Regions from separate parts of the Micromonospora sp. SH-82 genome, predicted to be linked through region 2. Evidence: riboswitches for the same ligand, from Rfam matches in the RefSeq annotation. Region 2 holds a riboswitch; each other region holds the start of a gene.

Region 1 (4,973 bases), 1.6 Mb from region 2:
GCGCAGCTGGCCCACATGGACGTCCTGGCGCTGGCCGAGGCGGAGAAGCCGCTGGTCGGCGACGCCGAGTCCGGGGGGATCATCGACCCGGACGTCCTCTGGTCCTGCACCACCTGTGGTGCCTGTGTCGAGCAGTGCCCGGTCGACATCGAGCACGTCGACCACATCGTCGACATGCGGCGCTACCAGGTGCTGATCGAGTCGAGCTTCCCGTCCGAGGCCGGCGTGATGCTGCGCAACCTGGAGAACAAGGGCAACCCCTGGGGTGCCCCGCCGAACACCAGGGAGGACTGGACCAAGGGTCTGGACTTCGAGGTGCCCCGGGTCGGTGAGGTCGAGGACTTCGAGTACCTCTTCTGGGTCGGCTGCGCCGGTGCGTTCGAGGACCGGGCCAAGAAGACCACCCGGGCGGTCGCCACGCTGCTGCACGAGGCCGGTGTCTCCTTCGCCATCCTGGGCGAGGGGGAGACCTGCTCCGGCGATCCGGCCCGCCGGATCGGCAACGAGTTCGTCTTCCAGATGCTGGCCCAGCAGAACGTCGAGACGCTCAACGAGGTCTTCGAGGGGCGGGAACCGGCCAAGCGCAAGATCGTTGCGACCTGCCCGCACTGCTTCAACACCCTGGGCAACGAGTACGGCCAGCTCGGCGGCGAGTTCGAGGTGGTCCACCACACGCAGCTCCTGGCCCACCTGGTCGCCGATGGCAAGCTCACCCCGGTCCAGCCGGTCGACGGCGGGGTCACCTACCACGACCCGTGCTACCTGGGCCGCCACAACCGGGTCTTCGCCCCGCCGCGTGAGGTCCTGGGCAGCGCCATCGGCGGGGGCACGGGCGACGCCGACCTGATCGAGATGCCGCGCAACAGCGAGCGCTCGTTCTGCTGCGGTGCCGGGGGCGCGCGAATGTGGATGGAGGAGCGGATCGGCAAGCGGATCAACGTGGACCGGGTCGAGGAGGCCATGTCCACCGGGGCGAAGACGGTCGCCGTCGGCTGCCCGTTCTGCTCGACGATGCTCAACGACGGGGTCAACGGCAAGGCTGCCGGAGAACAGGTCGAGGTGGTCGACGTGGCCAGCGTCCTGCTCCGCTCGGTCCGGCCGGAGTGACCGGAGGGTGACCGACCCCCACATTGATGGGTACCCCTCGATCGCCGAATAGTGGATACCGTTGGTGTGCAAGCGATTGCTTCACCGTAATGGTGAAGATTGTCTTCTTGCCCCGATCGCTTTGCTTCCCTAATGTTGGGCACCGGCCGCTTGTGGGTCGTCTGTCTCGCCCTCCCCTCCTCGCGAGGCGCCCGGCGGCCGGTCGGCAAAGGAGTCGGTGCCGGTGGCGAGCCTGCCCCCTCATCGTCGTGTCCCGAAAACGCCCGCCCGAGTACGCGGCGCGCGACGGGCATTGGCGCGTCTGACAGCCCTGTGTGCTGCCGTGATCGTCGGCGCCGGGATGCTCGCCGTACCGGCGCAGGCGGAGCCCACGGTCGAGGAGATCGAAGCGCAGATCGAGAAGCAGTGGCGCCAGCTGGAACCCACCATCGAGCAGTACAACAAGGTGCGGTCCGAGCTGAGGGTCAACCGCAAGAAGTCCGACGACCTCGCCAAGAAGATCGAGCCGTTGCAGCTCGAAAGCGAGTTGGCGCTGAACCGGATCGGTGAACTCGCCTCCCGGTACTACATCATCGGCCCCTCGTACGAGCTGGGCGCGGTGCTGGTGAACAGCCGCCCCGGGCAGCTCGGCGAACAGCTCACCCTGCTGGACCGGGTGGCCACCGAGCAGCGTCGGCAGATCGAGGACGTCCTGGCCGTCCAGGCCAGGTTCAACACCCAGAAGGAGAAGCTGGACACGCTCGTCACCACCCAGGTCAAGCAGGAGAAGGATCTGGCGAACCGGCGCAAGAAGATCGAGGGTGAGATCAAGACCCTCCGGGCGTCGATGCCGAAGACCACAGTGCAGACCGCCAACTGCCCGACCATCAACGGGGTGGTGAACGCGGCGGCGCGTACCGCCATCCGGGTCGCCTGTGCGCAGATCGGCAAGCCGTACGTGTTCGGGTCCACCGGGCCGAACTCCTTCGACTGCTCCGGACTGACCCAGTACGCGTACCGGGCCGCAGGCATCAGCCTCACCCACTTCACCGGGGCACAGTGGAACGAGGGACGGGCGATCCCGCGTAACGAGGCCCGCCCCGGCGATCTGGTCTTCTTCCGCAGCGACCTCAGTCACGTCGGCATCTATCTGGGCAACGACAAGATGGTGCACGCGGCGAGAGCCGGTGTCCCGGTCAACGTCTCCAGCATCAACACGATGCCGGTCGCCGGGTTCCGACGACCTGGCTGACCCTCGGCGTACCCGAGGCCCTCCGTCGTCGACCACCAGACGACGGAGGGCCTTCGTGTGTGGGCCGCGCCGCGCCCGAGAGTGAACGAACGTGAGACGGAGTGTCACGTATCGCTCCGTTGCGGATAGGCGGTCGTCTCTCTACGCTGGTGAACCGTCGGTCGGCAGCAGAACCGTCCAACCCGGGCGGTCACGAACGACACCGCCGAGTCGCCCGCAGGGGTGATCCGGGAACCCAGGTACGTCGGGGTCAATCCGCAGTCCGCTGCGGTAGGGCGTCCCCTTCCGCCCGAACCCGTCAGCTGACCCGGTAGGCGGTTCCGTCGAAGGAGTACCGAGCCCGGTGGCACTTCATGCCCCGCGGCCACCGTCCACCAGGTCGGCGCAGGTCGACCCGGTGCCGGCTGGGCCGCGCCCACGCTCGTTCCGTTGCACCACAGCACTGGCCGCGACCGCTGCGGTCCTGGTCGGGGCCGCCGTCCTCGGGGTCCCCGGCCCGGCGTACGCCGAACCGTCGGTGACAGATCTCGAACGGCAGATCGACAGGGACTGGCACCGACTCGAACCGCTCATCGAACGGCACAACGCCGTCCGGCAGGACCTCGCCGACAAGCGTCGGGAGGCCGCCGCCCTGGCGGCCAGGATCGACCCGCTGCAACGCCAGGTCGACGCGGCGATGAAGCAGGTCAGCGACCTGGCCGTGCGGGCGTACAAGGGTGAGGGCTTCTCGGCGCTCAACCTGATGCTCTCCGGGCGTACCCCCGGTGAACTGGTCGGCCGGATCGAGCTGATGGACCGGTTCGCCCACCGCCGGCAGGAGGACGTCCGGGCCGTCCGGGACCTGCGTGACGAACTGGCGGCCGGGAAGACCCGACTCGACCGGATGATCGTTCAACTCACCCGGGCGGAGAGGGGGCTCGCCGCGAGCCGTCGACAGATCGACGCCGAGATCGCCAGGTTGCAGAAGCTGCGGCTGCGGGCGTACGACAGCGGTGCCGGTGGGCCGCTCCGCCCGGCGCCCTGCCCCGTCACCTACCCCGGGGGTACGGCAGGTGACGTGGTCCGGTTCGCCTGCGCCCAGATCGGCAAGCCGTACGTCTGGGGCGCCGAGGGGCCGAAGGCGTACGACTGCTCGGGATTGATGCTCGCGGCCTGGGCGAAGGGCGGTGTGGCGCTGCCGCACAACGCCGCCCGGCAGCGGAAGGTGACCTCCCCGGTCGGCCGCGCCGACCTGCGCCCCGGCGACCTCGTCTTCTACTACCGCGACGTGCACCACGTGGGGATGTACGTCGGTGACGGCTGGGTGGTGCACGCCGCCCGGTCCGGGGTGCCGGTGCGGATGAAGCGCCTCGGTGACGCCCCGATCCACAGCTTCGGTCGCCCCGGCAAGGGCTGACCGTTCCGGCTGTCGGCGAGTGCACGTCGGCCCGTGAGACCGACGTGGTGTCCCTGCCGACGGCAGGCCCGGGTACCGCTGTCGCGGTGGTGCCCTGCGCGCCGCCCCCGCTGGTCCCGCGGGGGCGGCGCCGGGTCCTCCCCCGGCGGTCCGTCCCGTGCCCGCTCACGTCCCCCGGCGGGGCGCCGTGGCCTTCGGTGGCTGCTGGTCGGTGCCGGCGGGCCGGTGCTTTCGGGCCGGGTGTCGGCCCTGGGTCAGCGGGTCGGCCAGGTGCGCCAGTGTTGCCAGGAGCGGCTCGGGGTCGGGCCGCGCTGCCCCTGGTAGCGGGAGCCGTAGACGGCCGATCCGTACGGGTGCTCCGAGGGGGACGAGAGCCGGAAGATGCAGAGCTGTCCGATCTTCATCCCCGGCCAGAGGGTGATCGGCAGGTTCGCCACGTTGGACAGTTCCAGCGTGACGTGACCCGAGAAGCCCGGGTCGATGAACCCGGCCGTCGAGTGGGTCAACAACCCCAGTCGGCCCAGGGAACTCTTCCCTTCGAGTCGACCGGCGAGCTGCTCGCCGAGGGTGATCACCTCAAGGGTGGAGGCGAGCACGAACTCGCCCGGGTGCAGCACGTACGGCTCGCCCTCGGGCACCTCGACCGGGGAGGTCAGGTCGTCCTGCTGGGCCGCCGGGTCGATGTGGGTGTACAGGTGGTTGTTGAAGACCCGGAAGAGCCGGTCGAGGCGTACGTCGATGCTCGAAGGTTGCACCAGGGAGGGCTCGAAGGGCTCCAACGCGAGCGTGCCCGTCTTGATCTCGATCAGCAGGTCACGGTCGGAGAGAAGCATTTGGCAACCCTATCGAGCACGCTCCGGGGCACCCGATCGGGTGCCGGTGATCGTGCCGGGTGACCAGCGTGTCGGGTCGATTCTCGTACAGGTGTTCGATAAGATGTGGACATGGCTTCCTGGTCCGACTTCGCCGCCGACGACCCCCGACTCGCCGACGGGATTCGCCTCCTCATGCAGCAGTACGGGCCGGGCTTCGGCTACCTGGCCACCGTCCGCGCCGACGGTGGACCCCGGGTCCACCCGGTCTCCCCGGTCATCACCGACGAGGGGCTCTTCTGCTTCGTCATCGACTCGCCCAAACGCCGTGACCTCGAACGCGACGGCCGGTACGCCCTGCACTCCTTCCCCCCGGAGGAGAGCGACGACGAGGCGTACGTCGCCGGCCAGGCCAGCCCGGTGACCG
Region 2 (4,973 bases):
CGCCCCGCCCGGCTCGGAGTACCAGGTCACCATGTGGCTGCCGTACCTGGAGCGGATCGGTAGGCCGTTCCTGGTGCTCGTCCGCGAGCCGGAGTTCCTCGGCCCGGTGTCGGCGGCCACCCGCGCCCCGGTGGTGTTCTGCCCGACCCTCAAGGCGATGGACGAGGCGCTGGTGCCCAGCCTGAAGGTCGCCTTCTACGTCAACCACGGGGCGAAGAACAGCCACTGCGTCAGGTTCAACCACCTGACCCACATCCAGCTGCACCACGGCGACAGCGACAAGGCCCCCAGCGCCAACCCGGTCTCCGGGATCTTCGACCGGATCTTCGTGGCCGGTCCGGCGGCGGTCGAGCGGTACGCCCGCGCCGGGGTCGACATCCCGGCGGAGAAGTTCGAGGTGGTCGGCCGCCCCCAGGTGGAGGCGATCGAGGTCCGCCGGGAGGCGGTTCGGGGCCTGGCCGGCCCGACGGTCCTCTACACCCCCACCTGGACCGGGCACCACGCCGACGCCAACTACTGCTCCCTGCCGCAGGGCGAGACCCTGGTCCGGGCGCTGCTGGCCCGGGGTGCCACAGTCATCCTCCGGGCCCACCCGTACACCACCCAGAACCCGGCCTCGGCCCGACAGCTGGCCCGGCTCACCGAGCTGCTCTCCACCGACCGGGCCCGCACCGGACGGCCGCACGTCTTCGGGGCCGCCGCCGGTCGGGACCTGACCCTCACCGAGTGCGTCAACCGGTCGGACGCGCTGGTGTCGGACGTCTCCGGGGTCATCTCCGACTACCTCTACTCGGGCAAGCCGTACGCGGTGACCGACATGGTGGGCGAGGGTGACCGGTTCACCGAGCGGTTCCCCCTGGCCGGTTCGGCGTACGTGCTCCGGCGGGACATGTCGAACGTCGACGAGGTGCTGACCGCGCTGTTGCAGACCGATCCGGCGGAGTCGGCCCGGTGGCACACCCGCGCCCGCTACCTCGGGGACTTCCCGGCCGAGTCCTACGCGGAGGTGTTCCTGGCGGCCGCCCGGCGGCACCTGGACCCGGCGTGGACCCCGCCGGGTCCGCGTACCGGTGGGGATGCCGGGCTGGCCGACGCCGCCACCGGGCCACTCTCCCCCACCGCCTGAGCGACCACCGGGACGAACGCCGCTCCCCCACCGCCTGAACGGGCACCGGGACGAGCGCCCCTCTCCCATCGCCTGAGCGGCCCCGCGAGAACGAGACGGGCGCCGTCCCCCCTGCGCGGGGGGACGGCGCCCGTCTCGTGGACCGGGTGGGGCCTGCCGACTCAGGCGGAGTAGCCCCGGCTGGCGATCCAGTCGGCGAGCGTGCCCACTGTCAGCCAGTACGTCGGGACCGCCGGATTCGCCGAGTCGGCGATCTTCACGGTCCGGCCGTCGTCGCGGTAACCGACCACCGCGACGTAGTGTCCGCCCGGGAAGGAGTGCCAGCCCCCGGCGAGGTCGGTGGTGGTCCCGGCCACGTTCACCACCACGCCGCGCTCGTCGGCGACCGCCGCGACCAGGTCGGCCCGGAGCCGCTCGGTCTGGGCGGTGGTGGCGGCGTTGCCGGGGATCATCGTGGTCCGGTACGGGCTGCCGTCCACCACCTGGTTGAGCACCCGGGTGGTGTCGGCGGCCGAGTTGGTGCCCATCGTCGTGGTGCCGAGCCGCACCGCCAGGTCGTCCTGGGTCCGGGCCAGGCCCATGGCCGACAGCGCGTTGCGTACCGCCGCCGGGCCGCAGTAGTAGTAGGTGATCTGGGACTGGTGGTCGTGGTCGAGGACCTTCGACGCGGGCGGCTTCGGAGTCGCCGTACGGGTCAGGTCGGTCGCCGGTGCGGTGGTGCTGGTGGCGCTGCTCGCGGTCGCCGTCGGAGCGGGGCTCTGCGAGCGGGCGGTGGCGGTCGGGGCCGGGGTGGTCAGCGACGGCGCCGCGGTCTGCGGCGCGCTCAGCTCGGCGCGGGCGGGAAGGTCACCGGCGTAGGGGGCCTGTTCGGCGACGGTGGCCGGGGTGGGCTGGTCGAGGTCGGACCCGTCACCGGTGACGGCGACGCCGACTCCGACGCCCGAGGCCACCATGAGGGTCGCGGCCGAGGCGGCGACGACCTGGTACGAGCGGTCTGCGGTGAGCCGACGCAGCTGTCGCCCGAGATGGTGTCTCACTGTCGACTGAAGGGGATGGTGAGGCAAGGAACGGGGCTCCTTCCGATTCCGCCTACCGGGTTAGCTGACGGATTCGGGCGGGAAGAAGTCGCCCTACCGGGAGTGCTGGCTCCCGGATTCACCCCGGACTACGTGGGTCCCCGGCTCGTCCTGAGACGATTGAGCGGGTCGGAGCGGCGTCGCTTTTGCGATCGGGAACCGCACCGGACGCAGCGACACTACTGGCCGAGCTTTTCCCTGCCAACCCGGCTTGACCTGCTTAAACCTCGATCATGGCAGCAATCTTCACCGCACTCCGACAGTGTCGTGTATCTATGGGACGGGCGGTTTCATCCATCCGTCGAGGGCGACAACCGGACGTTCGGTGAGCATCCCCGAGGGATTGTCGGCGGGCGACGTCCCACCTGCGTCGCGTGACCGGATCCGGCGTCCTGTGAGCGGCATCACCGTCACGACGGGATGGGTCAGCGTCGTTCGGCGTCGCCCACCGGCTGCTCGGCGGCGGACGCCGCCGAGCGCGGCCCCGGCACGACCGGCTGCGGCTCGGGCGCGACCGACTGCGGTTCCGGCGCGACCGGCTGCGGCTCGGGCGCTACCTGTCGTGGGTCCGAACCGGCCGACTGCGGTCCCGACCCGCGCCGGGTGCGGCCGGAGCGGGAGGGGGCGAGCAGGCGCATCATCGGGGTCTCCAGGTACCTGTGCATCAGCCCGGCCAGCACCAGGTTGACCAGGAGGAAGGCCACCACCGCCACCGGCCCCCACCAGCCGGGCAGGCCGACGCCGTAGACGCCGGCGAGCCGGAGCACCGTGACCATGACGAAGACGTGCACCAGGTAGAAGGCGAAGGAGACCTCGCCGAGCCAGAGCATCGGCCGGGAGCGCCAGGGTGAGCGGCGGCCGTTGATGTCGGCGTCCGCCGCGGCGGTGATGACCAGGATGTACGCCACCGACAGGACCGCCGCCCAGAGCTCGGCGCGGATGAGCTCACCGGCCGCCACCCAGACGGCCACGAACACGACGCTGGCCACCGTCAGCCGGGGACCACGCCAGCAGCCCCGACGCATCAGCTCGGCGGCGGCGACGCCCATCCAGAACTCGAACGACCGGGTGATCGGGAAGATCTGGGTGAACCACCACCGGTACTCCGGTGGCACCAGCAACTGCGTCGGCCAGAGCGCCAGGATCAGCAGCGGTACGGCGACGACGACGGCCCAGAGCATCCAGGGTCGGGCCCGCCGGATCGCCGGGAGTGCGAACGGCAGGCACAGGTAGAAGAACAGCTCGCAGGAGAGCGACCAGCTGACCGTGTTGATGCTGTAGAAGTGGCCCGGAGTGGGGTCCCACGCCTGCAACAGCAGCAGGTTGGTGAGCGCCACCTGACCGTTCACCGGGTCGACGAAGTAGAGCCCGACGAGCAGCACGACCATCCACATGAGAATGTGGTTGGGATAGATCTTCGCGGCCCGGCGACGCCAGAAGGCCCGTTTCGAGTCCTCGGGGCGGGCCGACCAGACCAGGACGAAACCGCTGAGGATGAAGAAGAACTGCACTCCGGAGAGGCCGAGGGTGAAGACCTTCTCCAACACGCCCTGGGGTCCCGGCTCGGCGACGACCCGCATGGTGGCGGCGTGGAATCCGTACACCAGCAGGGCGGCGATCCACCGCAGTCCGGTGAGCGAGGGCAGCCGGGACAGGGCGGGGGTCGCTCCGGTGGCGGTCGCGCCGGTCGCCGATACGCTGGTCACGCCACCACACCGACCACGACCGTACGAACCACCACGACGTCTCCTCCTCCACGCTCCGTCGCCGGGGGTCGACCGGCCGCCGCCGGGGACCATACCGCAATCGGACGACCGCTCATCTTCGCGGCCGAATCGGACGGTGGTGACGGGCGTGGAGTAGGTAAGAGCCGATGCCCTAATATCCGCAGACCAGCCAGCGGGGGCATGGACGAGAGGGACCAGTGATGCACCAGCGGATTCTGCTCCGGGCCAAGAAGGGGCCCTTCGACATCTACCCGCCGGAGGAGACGTTCGAGCGGAACTGGATCGGCGACAACTCGGGAAACCTGGTTTTCAGCCACTCGGCACACAAGATCCTCCGGACCGCCAATGCGGAGATCACCTCGACCGGGTTCCGCTCCGACGCCCGGGACGCGGACATGATCAACGAGAACTACGACGTGTTCGTGGTCCCGTTGGCCAACGCCTTCCGGCGCAGTTTCGCCCACCGGCTGGTCAGCATGACCCGGCTGATCCGTCGCCTGAAGATCCCGGTGGTCGTCTACGGTGTCGGCGCGCAGACCAACCTCAAGGGCGACCTGGAATACCTGCGCCCGATCGACGACCAGGTCAAGGACTTCGTCGGGGCCGTCCTCGACCGTTCGCACACCATCGGCGTACGCGGTGAGATCACGGAGAACTATCTGCGTTCGCTCGGTTTCGACGCGGTGGAGGTGATCGGCTGTCCGTCGATGTTCCTGCACGGCGACACCCTGCGGGTGGAGAAGAAGAAGCCGTACCTCGGCACCGACGACAAGATCGCGCTCACCGTCTCGCCGTACGTGAAGTCGATGGCGAAGGTGATCAGTTCCCACCACCGGAAGTACCCGAATCTCTGTTACATCCCGCAGGACGTCAAGACCCTCGGTGTCCTGCTCTACGGTGACGCCCCCGAGGACCGTGGAAAGAAGAGCAACATCCCGATCCACACCTCGCACCCGCTGTTCACCGAGGACAAGATCCGGATGTTCGTCGACCCGTGGACCTGGATGGACCACCTCGCCGACTTCGACTTCAACTTCGGCACCC
Region 3 (4,973 bases), 1.2 Mb from region 2:
GCCCGGCCGACCCCGAATGGGTGGCGGGCCGGTCGCCACCGAGCCCGAGACCTGCGACACCAGCCGTCATGGCCTGGGCCGACGTGGACTCCGTCCCCCGTCCGGCCGCCGTCGACGAGGTGGCCGCAGGGTTCGTCGGAATCGGTAGTCCCAACGCCTTCATCCTGTCGGTGGTGAGGTCGGCGACGAGCCTCCTCCCCACCTCCTCGGTGTTGTCGGTGCGGTGACCCTGACTGAGTTCGCGGAACTGGTCGATGACGGCCGCTTGGAGCTTCGTGGCCGTACTCGGGGTCAGGTACGTCACCATGTGGCGGTGCGTCGACGGAAGGGCGGCCTGAAGTCGGTCCCTGGCGTTCCGTCCGACTTCTTCCTTTCGCGCCTCGGCGTTCTCCGCCCTCCAGGGGTTCTTCGGCATGTTGTATTTCCGCGACTCGATGATGTCGCACACCTTGTTGCTGAGAGTCTCTTGGGTGGGGGATTTGTGGTGATTCGGATCCGGCCTGTTCAGCTCCCACGCGGGCGTGCCGGCGAAAGCAGCACGCTCTCTCTCCGCCCGTTCGAGATCCCTCGAAACGGTGTTCGCGATGTCGGCCGCCTGTTCCGAGGTCAGATTCGAGACGATGAATTTGTCCTCGATGAACAGGGCGTCCTCAAGTCTCTTCCGGGGGTCATTCGTCGGGGGCATCGTGGTCTCCTCCTCGGTAGGGGGTCGGGCGACCTGACGACGGTCGGAAGGAGTCCCCGGTTCAGGTCCGACCGGCCTTCCCGTATCCCGGGACCCGGTCGGGCGGCTGAAACGTAGATCACTTGTAGCTTGACGTGCCTCACGCTGCGTGTGACGGTGAGGACCGGACCCTGTCCCCTGATGTGGGGGTTTGACCAGGTAGTTCGTTCAAGGGTAGGTGGGACCTTGCGTCAGCCGGAGACTCCCCAGGAGGCGTTCGCCGAGCTTCAGGCAGGCAACGAGCGTTTCGTCGACGGGACACCCCGCCACCCCAACCAGGACGCCGGCCACCGGGCGGCGGTCGCCGGGGAGCAGCACCCCTTCGCCGTGATCGTGGGGTGCTCCGACTCCCGTCTGGCCGCCGAGATCATCTTCGACCGTGGGCTGGGGGACCTCTTCGTCGTCCGGACCGCCGGGCACACCACCGGCCCCGAGGTGCTGGGCAGCGTCGAGTACGCGGTGACGGTGCTGCACACCCCCCTGGTGGTGGTCCTCGGCCACGACTCCTGCGGGGCGGTGGCGGCGGCCGGTGCGGTGGCCGCCGGAGGGCTCCGCCCGGCCGGACACCTCGGGGCAGTGGTCGACGCCGTCCTGCCCAGCCTCCGGCACGCCGCCGCCCAGGGCATCGTGGACCCGGCGGGGATCATCGACGTCCACATCGCCCAGACCGTCAACGAACTGGTCGGCGACTCGGCAGTCCTGGCCGGTGAGATCGCTGCCGGACGGTGTGCCGTGGTGGGGATGTCGTACCAGCTCAACGCCGGTCGGGTCCGGACTGTGGCGGCGGTTCCGCGTACCCTCTGACCGGTCTTTCGCGCCGGATCGCGAACCGGGCCGCGCGCCCCTCACGACGAACCGGTCTGCGCCTGCGACGACGAACGGGCCGCCCCCCGAAGGAAGGGGGGCGGCCCGGTTTCGCTACGACGCCCGGCTAGAGCAGGGAGACGTGGACGTGGTCGGTGTGGTTGGACGGGCCGCTGTAGGAACTCCAGCCCGTCGCCGGGAACCAGATCTGCCGGTTCCAGATGACGTAGTAGACACCCAGCCGGTCGGCGTTACGGACCAGGAACGCGGTCAGGTTGTTGCCGTACATCCGGGTGTCGTTGTTGTGCCAGGGGGAGAACCCGCGGTTCTGGAGGGACCAGTCGCAGGCCCGGCCCTTGGGGTGCTCCCACGGGCCACCGGGGCGGTAACAACCGACGAACCTGTCGAACCCGGCCCGCTTGACCTCCTTGTACATGTGGAGGGTGCGCGGGGTGATGCAGCCGGAGGTGGTGGGGTCGTTCTCGGTGCAACCCTGCGGCCGCCAGTTGCCGTTGGAATCCCGCCCCGGCGCGACCTTCGCCACCGGTGACTCGGCCACCACCAGGCCGCCGGTCAGGCCGGTGCCGCCGACCAGGGCGAGCGACTTCTCGGCGTCCCGCTTCTGCTTGGCCATCAGCGCGTGCTGCTTCTGCTGCTCGGTGACCTCGGCGTCGAGCTGCTCCTTGGCCTCGGCCGCCTCGTCCTTGACCTCCTGGACCTGGGCCAGCTTCCGGGCGTTGACCATGTTCAGCTCGTCGAGCGCCTGGGCCCGCTTGACGAACGAGTCGGGCTGGTCACTGTCGAGGAGCATCGCCATCGCGCCGATCCGCCCGCTGCGGTACGACTGGGCGGCGATCTGCCCCACCTGGGGTGCCAACCGGTCCAGCTCGCTCTGCGCCCGACGGACCTCCAGGTCGAGCTGGAGCTGCCGCTTCTTGGACTTCTCAAGCTTGTTCTGGGCCTGGGTGAAGTTGCGGTTGGTCGTCTCGATGACATCGTTGAGGAGCTTCGAGTCACCGTCCTCGTGCCCCGAGGGCCGAGGCTGGGCCATGGCCGGCGCTGACCCGGAGAAGATGGCCAGCGCGGTGATCACGGCCACCACCGGCGTCAGCCAGCGGCGTAGGGGTGCCGTCACAGTCGTCCCTTCCGTCGGCCGCCGACCGGGTTAGCTGACGGGTTCGGGACGGAAGTGGCCCCTACCGCTTGCGCGGATTCACCCCACGTACCTGGGTCCCCGATTCGCCTCGCGGCGATTGGGCGGCGGTCCCGCTGGCGCCGGTGCGCGCCTTCGGCGGTGACCGGCAGCGAGGTTACCCGAGAGTCGACTCTGGGATCTACGTCCGGAAGCCGACTAAACGCGTATTTTCGCCGTAGCGGCGGGTGACCAGTGATGAGCTTCTCATTCTGGGAAGCGTCGGCGGTCACACTGAGGAGTGTCACCATGCGGGGTCGGAACCTCCTTCTCGATTGCGCCACCCTGCGGGGGCGTCGGGGGACTGACTTCCGGCCCGGGGGTCGCTCAGGGCTTCGAGGGCGTCGTCGCGCTGAGCGGGGGGCCGGGGTCGGGGGGCGCCGTCGGGCCGGCCCGTCTTCTTCTCGGGGGTACGGCGTCCGGCGGCGGTGACCACCGCGGCCAGGGCTGTGGTCAGGGGTACGGCGGCGACCAGTCCGAGCGTGGCGACCACGCTGCGGACGATCTCCTGGGCGAGGAACTCGCTGGTCAGGACCTGCCCGGTGGGCCGGGAGTCGGCGACCAGCAGGAGCATCAGTGGCAGTGAGGCACCCGCGTACGCCAGCACGATCGTGTTGACCACCGACGCGATGTGGGCCCGCCCGACCCGGGTGCCCGCCTTGTAGAGCTGGAGTGCTGTCAGCTTCGGGTTGGCGTTGCCCACCTCGGTCACCGTGGCGGCCTGGGTGACGGTGACGTCGTCCAGGACGCCCAGGGACCCGATCACGATCCCGGCCAGCAGCAGTCCGTGCAGGTCGACGTCGGACTGGAACATCGACAGGGTGGTGGCGTCCTCGTCACCGAACCCGGTCAGGTGGGTGGCGGCGGTGGCGGCGGCGGCGAGCAGTCCGGTGAGCACCAGACTGCCCAGGGTGCCCAGGACCGCCACCGAGGTCTGGGCGCTGATCCCGTGGGTGAGATACAGCACGATGAACATGATCAGTGCTGATCCGACCACGGCGATCAGCAGGGGGGACCGGCCGGCGCTGATCCCCGGCACCACGAAGGTGAGCAGGATGGCGAAGCTCGCCGCCAGCCCGCCCAGGGCGGCCAGGCCCCGCCAGCGGCCGAACGCCACGATCGCGGCGGCGAAGAGGACCACCAGCCAGATCAGGGGCTTGCCGCGCTGGTGCTCGGCGATGTTGTAGCTGCTGGTCTCCGGATCGGCCGGGTCGACCAGCTCGACCAGGATGATCTCGTCACCCACCGCCACCCGGGGGGCGCCCGGGCCGTCCGGGATCGGGGTCTCGACCTCCTGCCCGGCGTCCGGGCCGCTGTCTGCCCGGACGGTCACCGTTCCGCAGGGCCGGTCGGCCCGTTCCGGGGTGCCCTCCGGTCCCGGTTCGACGGGCGGGCAGGGCACCGTCAACACCTGGGTGACGGTCCCGTGATAGCGGGGTACGTCCTCACCCCCGTCCGCCGTCGGCGTCCGCTCCGGCCAGAGCAGCAGGGCGGCGACGAGGGTGGCTACGAAGAGGGGAACCACCGTCGCGACGAGGACCCGTCGGACCCGGGGTGGGGCGGACGGGGCGTGACGTGTGTGGTCGGCTCCCATTGCGACTCTCCAAACGATCCACGGCGGATTACGTGTGCGTACGCCGGTCGGTTCACCCCGCCCGTGAAAATGCCCGCAACGGCGCAGTCGGGTACCCCTCGATCACCCAGGGTGACCGGAATGCGAGGTGCCCGGAGGTCCAACCGGGAATGGTAGTCACCGGATGTGGTCGCGGGGACGGGTCGGGGCTGGTGGTGGAGGTCGCCACACGCCGGCCCCGGGTGGGCGGCGGGCGCGCAGGGGCGGGGGTGGGTGGCCGGCGGTGGGCGGCCGGCGGCTCAGTGGCAGGGGGTGGAGGGGTGGGCGGGGGTCAGCCCCGCTTCATCAGGCGGCCGACGGCGGCCATCATCTCGGTGGCCATGTCCTCGGCGCGGCCGTCGGCGGCCCCCTCGTGCATGCAGTGCCGGGTGTGTCCGTCGAGCAGGCCCAGGGCCACCTTGTCCAGGGCCGCCTGGATGGCGGAGATCTGGGTGAGGACGTCGATGCAGTAGCGGTCCTCGTCCACCATCTTCTCGATTCCCCTGACCTGGCCCTCGACCCGGCGCAGCCGGGCGAGGAGCTGGTCCTTGCTGGCGGTGTACCCCCGGGAGGTGCCGGGTGCAGGAGTGGTCATGAAGCCAGCGTACGCCTACCCCCGACGGGTATGAGGTGGTTGCGGG

The links. A riboswitch is a leader RNA that binds a small molecule or an ion and turns the genes downstream of it on or off. The one in region 2 is predicted to bind cyclic di-AMP.
Region 1: linked by a shared signal. The riboswitch ahead of WHN02_RS05270 (NlpC/P60 family protein) and the one ahead of WHN02_RS12765 (C39 family peptidase) in region 2 are both predicted to bind cyclic di-AMP.
Region 3: linked by a shared signal. The riboswitch ahead of WHN02_RS07400 (coiled-coil domain-containing protein) and the one ahead of WHN02_RS12765 (C39 family peptidase) in region 2 are both predicted to bind cyclic di-AMP.

Annotation. Positions count from the first base shown of each region.
Region 1 covers NZ_CP148049.1:1,139,092-1,144,064, forward strand. The annotation lists gene WHN02_RS05260 ((Fe-S)-binding protein) at 1-1,107, shown strand, start outside; gene WHN02_RS05265 (NlpC/P60 family protein) at 1,325-2,338, shown strand; cyclic di-AMP (ydaO/yuaA leader) riboswitch at 2,532-2,672, shown strand; gene WHN02_RS05270 (NlpC/P60 family protein) at 2,736-3,734, shown strand; gene dcd (dCTP deaminase) at 3,989-4,567, opposite strand; gene WHN02_RS05280 (pyridoxamine 5'-phosphate oxidase family protein) at 4,679-4,973, shown strand, end outside.
Region 2 covers NZ_CP148049.1:2,772,010-2,776,982, reverse strand. The annotation lists gene WHN02_RS12770 (CDP-glycerol glycerophosphotransferase family protein) at 1-1,126, shown strand, start outside; gene WHN02_RS12765 (C39 family peptidase) at 1,288-2,163, opposite strand; cyclic di-AMP (ydaO/yuaA leader) riboswitch at 2,198-2,339, opposite strand; gene WHN02_RS12760 (acyltransferase family protein) at 2,628-3,908, opposite strand; gene WHN02_RS12755 (polysaccharide pyruvyl transferase family protein) at 4,130-4,973, shown strand, end outside.
Region 3 covers NZ_CP148049.1:1,582,593-1,587,565, forward strand. The annotation lists gene WHN02_RS07390 (hypothetical protein) at 1-685, opposite strand, end outside; gene WHN02_RS07395 (carbonic anhydrase) at 866-1,528, shown strand; gene WHN02_RS07400 (coiled-coil domain-containing protein) at 1,656-2,663, opposite strand; cyclic di-AMP (ydaO/yuaA leader) riboswitch at 2,668-2,798, opposite strand; gene WHN02_RS07405 (YibE/F family protein) at 2,965-4,314, opposite strand; gene WHN02_RS07410 (metal-sensitive transcriptional regulator) at 4,625-4,927, opposite strand.